DNA from 2 places in the Halomonas sp. H10-59 genome. Region 2 is predicted to be linked to the other one. Evidence: riboswitches for the same ligand, from Rfam matches in the RefSeq annotation. Region 2 holds a riboswitch; the other holds the start of a gene.
The links. Region 2 has a riboswitch for thiamine pyrophosphate ahead of thiC (phosphomethylpyrimidine synthase ThiC). Riboswitches for the same ligand answer to the same signal wherever they lie in the genome.

Region 1: another riboswitch for thiamine pyrophosphate. It lies ahead of NFG57_RS06635 (sodium:solute symporter family protein); the one in region 2 lies ahead of thiC (phosphomethylpyrimidine synthase ThiC).

The regions. Positions count from the first base shown of each region.
Region 1 is NZ_CP098828.1:1,481,411-1,486,056, reverse strand. Features, by position in the region: gene NFG57_RS06645 (diguanylate cyclase) at 1-1,478, opposite strand, end outside; gene NFG57_RS06640 (hypothetical protein) at 1,650-2,438, shown strand; TPP riboswitch at 2,498-2,600, shown strand; gene NFG57_RS06635 (sodium:solute symporter family protein) at 2,681-4,126, shown strand; gene NFG57_RS06630 (LLM class flavin-dependent oxidoreductase) at 4,242-4,646, opposite strand, start outside.
Region 2 is NZ_CP098828.1:1,296,174-1,300,819, forward strand. Features, by position in the region: gene thiC (phosphomethylpyrimidine synthase ThiC) at 14-1,966, opposite strand; TPP riboswitch at 2,044-2,178, opposite strand; gene tenA (thiaminase II) at 2,190-2,858, opposite strand; TPP riboswitch at 2,940-3,093, opposite strand; gene NFG57_RS05825 (GSCFA domain-containing protein) at 3,855-4,646, shown strand, end outside.

The sequences.
Region 1 (4,646 bases), 190 kb from region 2:
TTGATCGCCTCGGGCAAGGCGGTGCGCCGCATGACCACCACGAATTCCTCGCCGCCGGTGCGCGCCACCAGATCGCCATCACGCAGGCAGTTGGCTACTGTTTGCGCCAGCCAGGTGAGCACCTGGTCACCGGCCGCGTGACCGAAACCATCATTGACCTGCTTGAAGAAGTCGATATCGACCGCGGCCAGCGAGAACACCATCCCGCCACTGTCGCATTCCTCGATCAGGCGGGTGACGTGGCGATCCAGCTGGCTTCGATTGGGGAGTCCGGTCAAGGCATCGGTCATCGCCTGGTCTTCCAGCTGATCACGTTCGAGGCGAATACGCTCGACCTCCATCTCGTTGGAAATGACACGTTCGACGGCCCCGACCAGTAGTCGGACCAACTCGATGTCGACCTCGCTGAAGGCGTGCCGCCGCGCCGACGGACTGGAGAAGTTCAGCGTCCCCCAGACCTTGCCCTGGATCCGCAGCGGTGCACCGATATAGGTCTCCAGCTGAAAGTTCTCGTAGCAGGGGTGGCCCTTGACTCGCTCGTCCTGCCCGGCGCGGTGGGTATGGAAGACGTCATCGGCGTCGAGGGTCAGCCGACAGTAGGTGTCACCCAGTGCAAAGCTGTCGCCGGCCCCTACTGGCGCATTATCCGAGGCCGCCCAGCGCACCGTGTAACGCTCCCCCTCGACCTGACTGACAAGCGCGATATCCAGCCTCAGGTAGCTCAAGGCGTCACGCAGCAGCATGTCGACGATCTCTGATACTCCGATATCGGTGCGATTTACCCCGGTATGGACATCCCGTAACAACTGGATCATCGAGCGATACTCGGAGACGTCCTGGATGATGGCGTAGAAGCCCATCACTTCATCTTCCACCACGTCCGGCAGATAGTGGACCTTGAAGTAGATCTGGCGACCGTCCTGGAGCACCAGGGAATCCTCGTAGCTGACCTCCTGCCCCGCCAGCGCCAGGTCGAAACGTGGCCGGATCTTGGCGTAGGAGTCTGCATCGAGCACCGAAGACACCGGCTGCCCCATCAGCGCCTCGGCAGGCTGGCCGATGAAGTCGAGGTAGGCACGATTGTTGAAACGGAAGCAGAAGTCGCGGTCGACGTAGGCCACCATCACCGGCAGGTGGTCGGCCATCCGCGCGATGACACCGCGGCTTGCCTTCTGCCGAGCCGACAGTCGCAGCACCAGCCCACCATCGGCCAGGCGACAGCAGCTACCATCGCCCAATTCCAGCGGCATCGAAGGCTTGGCAGCGTGAACGGCACCCCGGGAGACCCAGGCTTCGGCGACCGCCGCGGCCTCGCCAGGCAGCTCTGCCAGCCCCCGCCCGATCCAGACCTCTCCAGGCTCGCCCAGCACGCGCACGGCATCACCGACCACGTCGTGCACCTGCAACTCCGGCGTCAGGCGTACCAGCACCGTTCCGGACGACACCAATGCCTCTTCCACCCAGGCAAAACGCTCCATGAGGACAACTCCTTGCGTAAGCCCTGCCCTGGACCGGCAGCAGGTCAATACCCTGGCGGCACGCGTGCCGTCTTCTCTAGACTATGAAAAGATGCTTATAGATGCCGGATTATTTCGCTTGCCCGCTTCCACGTTATGCTGGCGTCGCCGACACCGCCGCGGGAGCTGCCCATGATCCACCAGGACCTTGTCGCCATCGAACACGCCCTGACGCTGGCCAATCGCGGGGATACCAGTTGGCTGTGCACGCGCCTGGACACCCCTGCTCCCGCCTTCCCCCACCTGAGCGTCACCAGCGATGCCGATGGCCCCGGGTACGCCGGACAGCCCATCTTGCTGACCCAGACCCGGGACGGCGGCGCCTGCCTGGTCAATATCGACAACAACGCCAACGACGGTACCCCCTGTCTGGTCGAGCGCCTGTCACCGAGCAGCGACATCCTGGTGCACCTGGAGGTCATCCATGCAACGCTCGCCGGCCAGCCATCGCTGATTCGCCGCGTCAGCCTGGGCAGTACGTCCATGAACCTGCAGCGACCCACGCCAACCAGTCCGCTGGTCCAGATCGGCGACGACGTCGTCGAGGTGCTGATCCAGCCGGCCTTGCGTCTGGTGCTGACCGGCCACTCCCCGGTCAATGCCGACCTGGCGCGCCAGGGACAACGGCTCGGCTTCGAGGTCATCCTGTGCGCCCCGGACTACCCCGACACGCATCACTCGACAGCGCCCCTGCCGGCAGGCGTCGAGTTCCAGCGCGCGCCCGCGGCCCCCTTCCTGCACGGCGGCGGCGGGCACCGACGCACCCTGGTGATGGACGCCACCGACGCCTCGACCATTGCGCGAGCGAGCCGCGAGGCCTGCTGTCATGGCTATCTGGCGATGGCTGACATCGATCCACGCCGGGCGGCGAACTGGCTTTACGATGGCTGGCACAGCCTGCGCACCTCGCCCACCGTCTGACGCCCCGTCGCTGCGGCCAAAGCGCCAATTGACAGCCATCGGAGGCGGTCCTACGCTGTGCGCATTCCTGGGGGAGCCTGACGGCTGAGATTCCGCATCACGCGGTAACCCTTTGAACCTGATCCGGGTCATGCCGGCGAAGGGAAGGATGGTTGCGCTATCTCCTCTTTCTTCCTGTCCGCCGCTCGTCCCGCCTGTCCACCGGTCCCTGCGGACAACGACAAGAAAGAGGTCTTCTTTCGATGATGCTCGATCCCACCTGGACGGCGCTGTGGCTTTTGCTATGCGCCGCCATCTTTGCCATCCCCGGCCTGATCTACGCCCGACGTCGTCAGGGCGGCCTGGATGACTACATCTCGGCTCGCAACAGCCAGAACACCCGCGCCACGGTGTTGACCCTGGTGGCCACCACCCTGGGCACCTGGATCCTGTTCGGCCCCGCCCAGGCGGCCACCTGGGGCGGCATCAGCGCGGTACTGGGCTATGCGCTGGGTTCCATGGTCCCGCGCCTGGTGATGATCCCGCTGGGACGACGCATGCGTGAGCTGATCCCCGAAGGCCACGGCCTCACCGAGTTCGTGATCCATCGCTACGGGCGCACCATGTACGCCTTCACCCTGACGATCATGCTGTTCTATCTGTTCATCTCGCTGGCGGCAGGCCTCACCGCAATCGCCCATATGGTCACCCTGCTGGCGCCGATCCCGCTGTGGCTGACCGCCTGCGTGGTGATGATCGCGACCCTGCTTTACACCTTCTACGGCGGCCTGCGCACCACCATCTTCACCGACAAGGTACAGATGCTGGTGATCCTGCCGTTGCTGGCGCTGCTGCTGGTGTTCGGCTGGCAGGCCGCCGGCGGCGTCGCGCCGACGCTCGAGGGCCTGCAGGAGCGTGCGCCCCAGTTGCTGGATGTCACCGATGCCGGTGGCCTGCGTGCCGGTCTGACGTTCTTTATCGCGGTGATGCTGACCGGCCTGTTCTACCAGGGCACCTGGCAGCGCATCTACGCCGCCCGGGACAGCAAGGTGCTGCGGCGGGGCTTCTGGATCGCAGGGCTGTTCAACTTCCCGGTGATCGTGCTGATGGGCCTGTTCGGCCTGGCCTTCGTCGGCCTCGGGCTCGAGGGAGACGGTTCGGTGGCGCTGTTCAGCGTGCTGCTGTCCGAGGTGCCGCTGTGGTTCGCCCTGGCCTTGATTCCGCTGGGTCTGGCCCTGGTGATGAGCAGCGCCGACACTACCGTCAACGCCACCTCCAGCATCATCGCCGTCGACATGCACCGGCTGCTGCCCCAGGCCAGCGAAGCCACCCTGATGCGCCTGGCACGCTGGCTGATCGTCGCCGCAGCGGTGCCGGTGACCTGGGTGGCAGCCCAGGGCTACAGCGTGCTCTATCTGTTCCTGTTGGCGGACCTGCTGTGCTCGGCGGCGGCCTTCCCGGTGTTCTTCGGTCTGTTCAATCGCCGCTACGACGGGCGCAACGCGGTCCTCAGCACCGCTGCGGGCCTAGTCGCCGGACTGGCGATGTTCCCGTCTCCCAGCGGCGGTACCGCCACCCTGCTGGAATCCTTCCTGCTGGCGGCCTTCGTGCCGGTGCTGGTCTCGCTGGTGCTAATGAAATTGCTGCCATCCCGCCAGGACTATGACTTCACCCGCATGGGCAGTCTGGTGCGGCGTTTCCAGAGCTGACACCGCCACGCTGACAGCCTGGCAAGGTGTGACAAGAAACAGCGGGACGTGCTGACGCGTCCCGCTGTTGTCGTTTCAAGGCCTGGCGATCAAGGGCCCTGGCAGTTCCGGCTCATCAGCGCCCGGGACGCGCCAGCCCCAGGTGGTCGCGCAGGGTGCGGCCCTGGTACTCGCGTCGAAACAGCCCGCGGCGCTGCAGTTCCGGTACCACTTGTTCGACCACGTCCTCGATGCTGTCCGGCAGCGACGGCGGCATCAGGTTAAAGCCGTCCGCCCCGCCCTGCTCGACCCAGCGCTGCATCTCGTCGGCGATACGCTCCGGGGTGCCGACCATGGTGCAGTGGCCGCCACCGGCGGCGAGCCGTCCCAGCAACTGGCGCAGCGTCGGTCGTTCGCTCTCGATGATCCGCAGAATCGTGGCGTAGCGCCCCTTGGGCCCGCTGAAGGCCTCCAGTGGCGGCAACTCGGGCACCGGGGCGTCGAGCTCCCAGTCGCTCACGTCCTGGCCGATGAACTGACT
Region 2 (4,646 bases):
CAGACCTCCTTGTTCAAACCTCCTTGTACAGCTCCGCACCCTGTTCACGGAAGACCCGGGCGCGCTCCTCCATGCCGGCCATGACGGCGTCGCCGTCACCCTCCAGGCCGTTGTCGCGGGCGTAGTCGCGGACCTCCTGGCTGATCTTCATGGAACAGAACTTGGGGCCGCACATGGAGCAGAAGTGGGCCACCTTGGCGGAGTCCTTGGGCAGCGTCTCGTCGTGATAGGCGCGGGCGGTGTCAGGGTCGAGGCCCAGGTTGAACTGGTCCTCCCAGCGGAACTCGAAACGCGCCTTGGACAGGGCGTTGTCGCGGCGCTGGGCGCCGGGATGCCCCTTGGCCAGGTCGGCGGCGTGGGCGGCAATCTTGTAGGTGATGATGCCGGTCTTGACGTCGTCCTTGTCGGGCAGGCCCAGGTGTTCCTTGGGGGTGACGTAGCACAGCATGGCGCAGCCGTACCAGCCGATCATCGCCGCTCCGATGCCCGAGGTGATGTGGTCGTAGCCCGGGGCGATATCGGTCACCAGTGGCCCAAGGGTATAGAAGGGCGCCTCGTCGCAGTACTCGAGCTGCTTGTCCATGTTTTCCTTGACCAGGTGCATGGGCACGTGGCCGGGGCCTTCGATCATCACCTGGACGTCGTGCTTCCAGGCGATATGGGTCAGCTCACCCAGGGTCTTGAGCTCCGCCATCTGGGCCTCGTCGTTGGCGTCGGCCACCGAGCCCGGACGCAGGCCATCGCCCAGCGAGAAGGCCACGTCGTACTGCTTGCAGATCTCGCAGATTTCCTCGAAGTGGGTGTAGAGGAAGCTTTCCTGGTGATGGTAAAGGCACCACTTGGCCATGATCGAGCCACCGCGGGAGACGATGCCGGTGACCCGGTTGGCGGTCAGCGGCACGTAGCGCAGCAGCACGCCTGCGTGGATGGTGAAGTAGTCCACGCCCTGTTCGGCCTGCTCGATCAGGGTGTCGCGGAACACCTCCCAGGTGAGGTCCTCGGCCACGCCCTTGACCTTCTCCAGCGCCTGATAGAGCGGCACGGTGCCGATCGGTACCGGCGAGTTGCGGATGATCCACTCGCGGGTTTCGTGGATGTTCTGGCCAGTGGACAGATCCATGATGGTGTCGGCGCCCCAGCGGATGCCCCAGGTCATCTTCTCGACCTCTTGCTCGATGGAGGAGGTCACCGCCGAGTTGCCCAGATTGCCATTGATCTTCACCAGGAAGTTGCGCCCGATGATCATCGGCTCGGCTTCCGGGTGGTTGATGTTGGCGGGGATGATGGCGCGCCCGGCGGCGACTTCCTGGCGCACGAACTCGGGGGTGATCTCCTCTGGCAGACGGGCGCCGAAGCCCTGCCCGTGATGCTGGTGGCCAAGGATGCGCTCGACCTCATCGCTGCCTCGATAGTCATCGGCCAGGGCCTGTCGACGCTGGTTCTCGCGGATGGCGATGAACTCCATCTCCGGGGTGATGATGCCGCGGCGGGCGTAGTGCAGCTGGGTGACATTGCCGGCGCTGCCGTCGGCGCCACGACGTGCGCGGCGCGGCGTGCGGGTCAGTTCGAAACGCAGCGGGGCGAGTGTCGGGTCGTTGGCACGCCGGCGACCGTAGTCCGAGGTCGGTCCATCGAGCCATTCGGTGTCGTCGCGCTCCTCGATCCAGGGCCGGCGCAATTCGGCAAGCCCGTGACGCAGGTCGACCTCGACCTGGGGATCGGTGTAGGGGCCGGAGGTGTCGTAGACCAAGAGCGGCGGATTGGCCTCGTCGGCCCCGGAGGTGCGGGTCGCTGACAGCGAAATCTCGCGAAACGGCACCCGCAGGTCGTCGCGGGAGCCCTTTACATAGACCTTGCGCGAACCCGGCAGGGGCGTAACTGCGGCCTGGTCGACCTGGGCGGTCTCGGCCAGGAAGTGCGCGCTATGGCGGGGTTTGTTTGCGGAAACGGGTTGATCGAGCGGCATTGGCTTGTCCTTCTCACGGCACTGGGTGCTGGCGTTGTTGTGTGCATCGCGTGAGGAAGGAGGGGGCGTCGTGGCCTGGGCCGTGAGCGCTTGATCCCTACGCTGGTCCTCACCGCGATGCCATGGCATCGGGGTTACCCCCAGATCAGGTTCAACGGGTCCCATGCGCTGCATGATCTCAGCCGCCTCTGGCGGCCCCCCGTCAAGCGTGGTGCTGATTGTGTTAGTCGCTTAGATCGAGCCCCATCTGCCAGAAGTCGATCTCGAGTCGTGTCGCGTCGGCGAATATCCGTGACAGTCGTGCAAAGCGCTCGCCGGATACCTGGCCAAGCTGATCGTCGAGCCAGGCATGCTCCTGGCGCGCGGCGGCCTGGAAGTCGTCGCTTTCGTACATGGCGATCCAGGCGTCGAAGGGATTGTCTGCACCGCGCAGGGTGTCCGGGCGGGCGTTGAGCGTTCTCGCGATATCGGCGTAGCCGACCATGCAGGGGGCCAGCGCCACGTGCAGGTCCAGGAGGTCGCCGCGGCTGCCGGCGTCCAGCACGTAGCGGGTATAGGCCAGGGTGGCGCGGGCTTCGGGCAGCTCAGCGAGTTCGGCCTCGCCGATGCCCCAGTCGCGGCAGAAGGCGAGATGCAGGCCGAGTTCCACGTCGAGAATGGTCTTCATGCCGTCGAAGGCGCCGCGCAGCTCGTCGAGGCTGTGGCTCTTGTAGGCCGCCAGGGCGTAGGCCCGGGAGAACTGCAGTAGAAACAGATAGTCCTGCTTGAGGTAGTGACGGAAGCTGGCGTCGGCCAGTTCACCACGGCCAAGGGCGAGCACGAAGTCGTGTTCGATGTAGGCGTGCCAGTCATCGCGGCAGGCGTCGACAAGATCGGTAAAGCGGTAGCCCATGTTGCCTCCGGTTGGTGCGGATCCGGAGGGCGGCGGCCAAGGACACGGCGACGAGAAAGGAGGGAGGTGCGCGCGCAGGGGCAGACACCACCGCCTGATTCCCTACGCCGGTTCAAGGTGTGAAGCCACACCGCACCCGGATCAGGTTCCACGGGATCGGCGCTGGCGGCCGGTGATTCGTCACCCTGGCCCTGCGCCATCTCAGCCGGATTCACCGGCACCCCGTCAAGCGAGTCTGAATCGAGTCTAGCATGACCTCGAAGGGAGTCCACCTCGGCTTGGCAAGAACCGATCCCGATCAGTAGATACGCCGCTGGGGGGAGGAGGTTCCCACGATATCGCGAGAGTGCAACTGCCGAGATATCTGGAGAAGTTTCCGCATGGTTGAGAATGCATTTTATCCGATTGAGGAAATGTGGCGAAGTAGAGTCCTGATTGATCAATTCGACAAAGTTTCGACGATTTTGTTGTTGTTTAAAGGGATATTTGCGTGGTTTTTCTTGGATGTTCTCTGGATTGTGTTTGCGTGTTTTGCGGCTGCCTGATAGAGAAGATGTGAGAGAATCTAGAGTGAAAAAAGTACGTTTTTCACTCTAGATTCTGACATTCGTTGTGCGCTTGACGACTCCTTTGTGAAGAAGGGAAGAAAGTGACAGGTGTGTTGGTCCCGTTTTATTGGAAGCATTGGTTCGCCGAGTTTTCATGGAAGCTAAAAATGCTTGTTTTGCTCTCTTTTGAACCACCCGTGGGTCAGGGAAATGGTGCATGGGAAAGGTTTTATGAAGGGCTCCGGGGCCGTTGTCAGTGCTCGTTTCTCAACACAATAGACAAATATTTCGCCTATCTTTTTTTATGCAAATATTTTAGAAAGGAAGACGAGATGCCAGTGTTGGCGTAAACATTCCTATTCGTCGTGGCAATGGGTGATTTAAGATAGACGTTATCAATTTTGTTTGTTCACGACCGATATTATATCTTATATTTGAGGTGATTAATATGAATCCATATTCGACACTTCCAGACCGTGCCTTCTGGAAAAAAGCTGTATCCGAAAAGTCGATTTTTGACATATCCAATTTGTGGTCTCCAAAGTTCAAGATCACAAAGGATAGTAGGGTGGTTACCTTCGGTTCCTGCTTTGCGCAACATATTGGAAATGCTCTTGATAGCAGAGGGTTTAACTGGGTCTCGACAGAAACTCCACCCAAGGGGCTCTCGCAGGAAAATGCAAAAAAATACAATTACAATATTTTTTCGGCCAGAACCGGGAATATATACACCACCTCATTGTTGAAGCAGTGGGTAGAGTGGGCAACAGGGATAAAAGAGCCGCCTGAGGAGATTTGGGAAAAGAACGGACGGTTCTATGATCCCTTTCGCCCCGTGGTGGAACCAGAGGGTTTCTGTAGTAAAGAAGAGTTAATACTCTCTCAAGAGGAGACAATAAAAGCGTTTAGGGAATGCATCTTCTCATCAGACTTCTTTGTCTTCACCTTAGGGTTGACTGAAAGCTGGTTCAATTCGGAATACGGCTACGAGTATCCGATGTGTCCCGGGACTTCAGCAGGGACCTACCTGAAAGGTATCCATGCGTTCAAGAATCAGATGTATCCCTCTGTGATGAATGATCTGCGAGATGCCATAGAAATAATGCGTCATGAGAATCCTGAGTTACGCTTTATATTGACAGTTTCCCCTGTTCCTTTGGTAGCGACAAACTCCAGGAACAACGTGATCGTCGCTACAATGGAATCCAAGTCAGTGTTGCGTGCCGTGGCTGGGCAGATT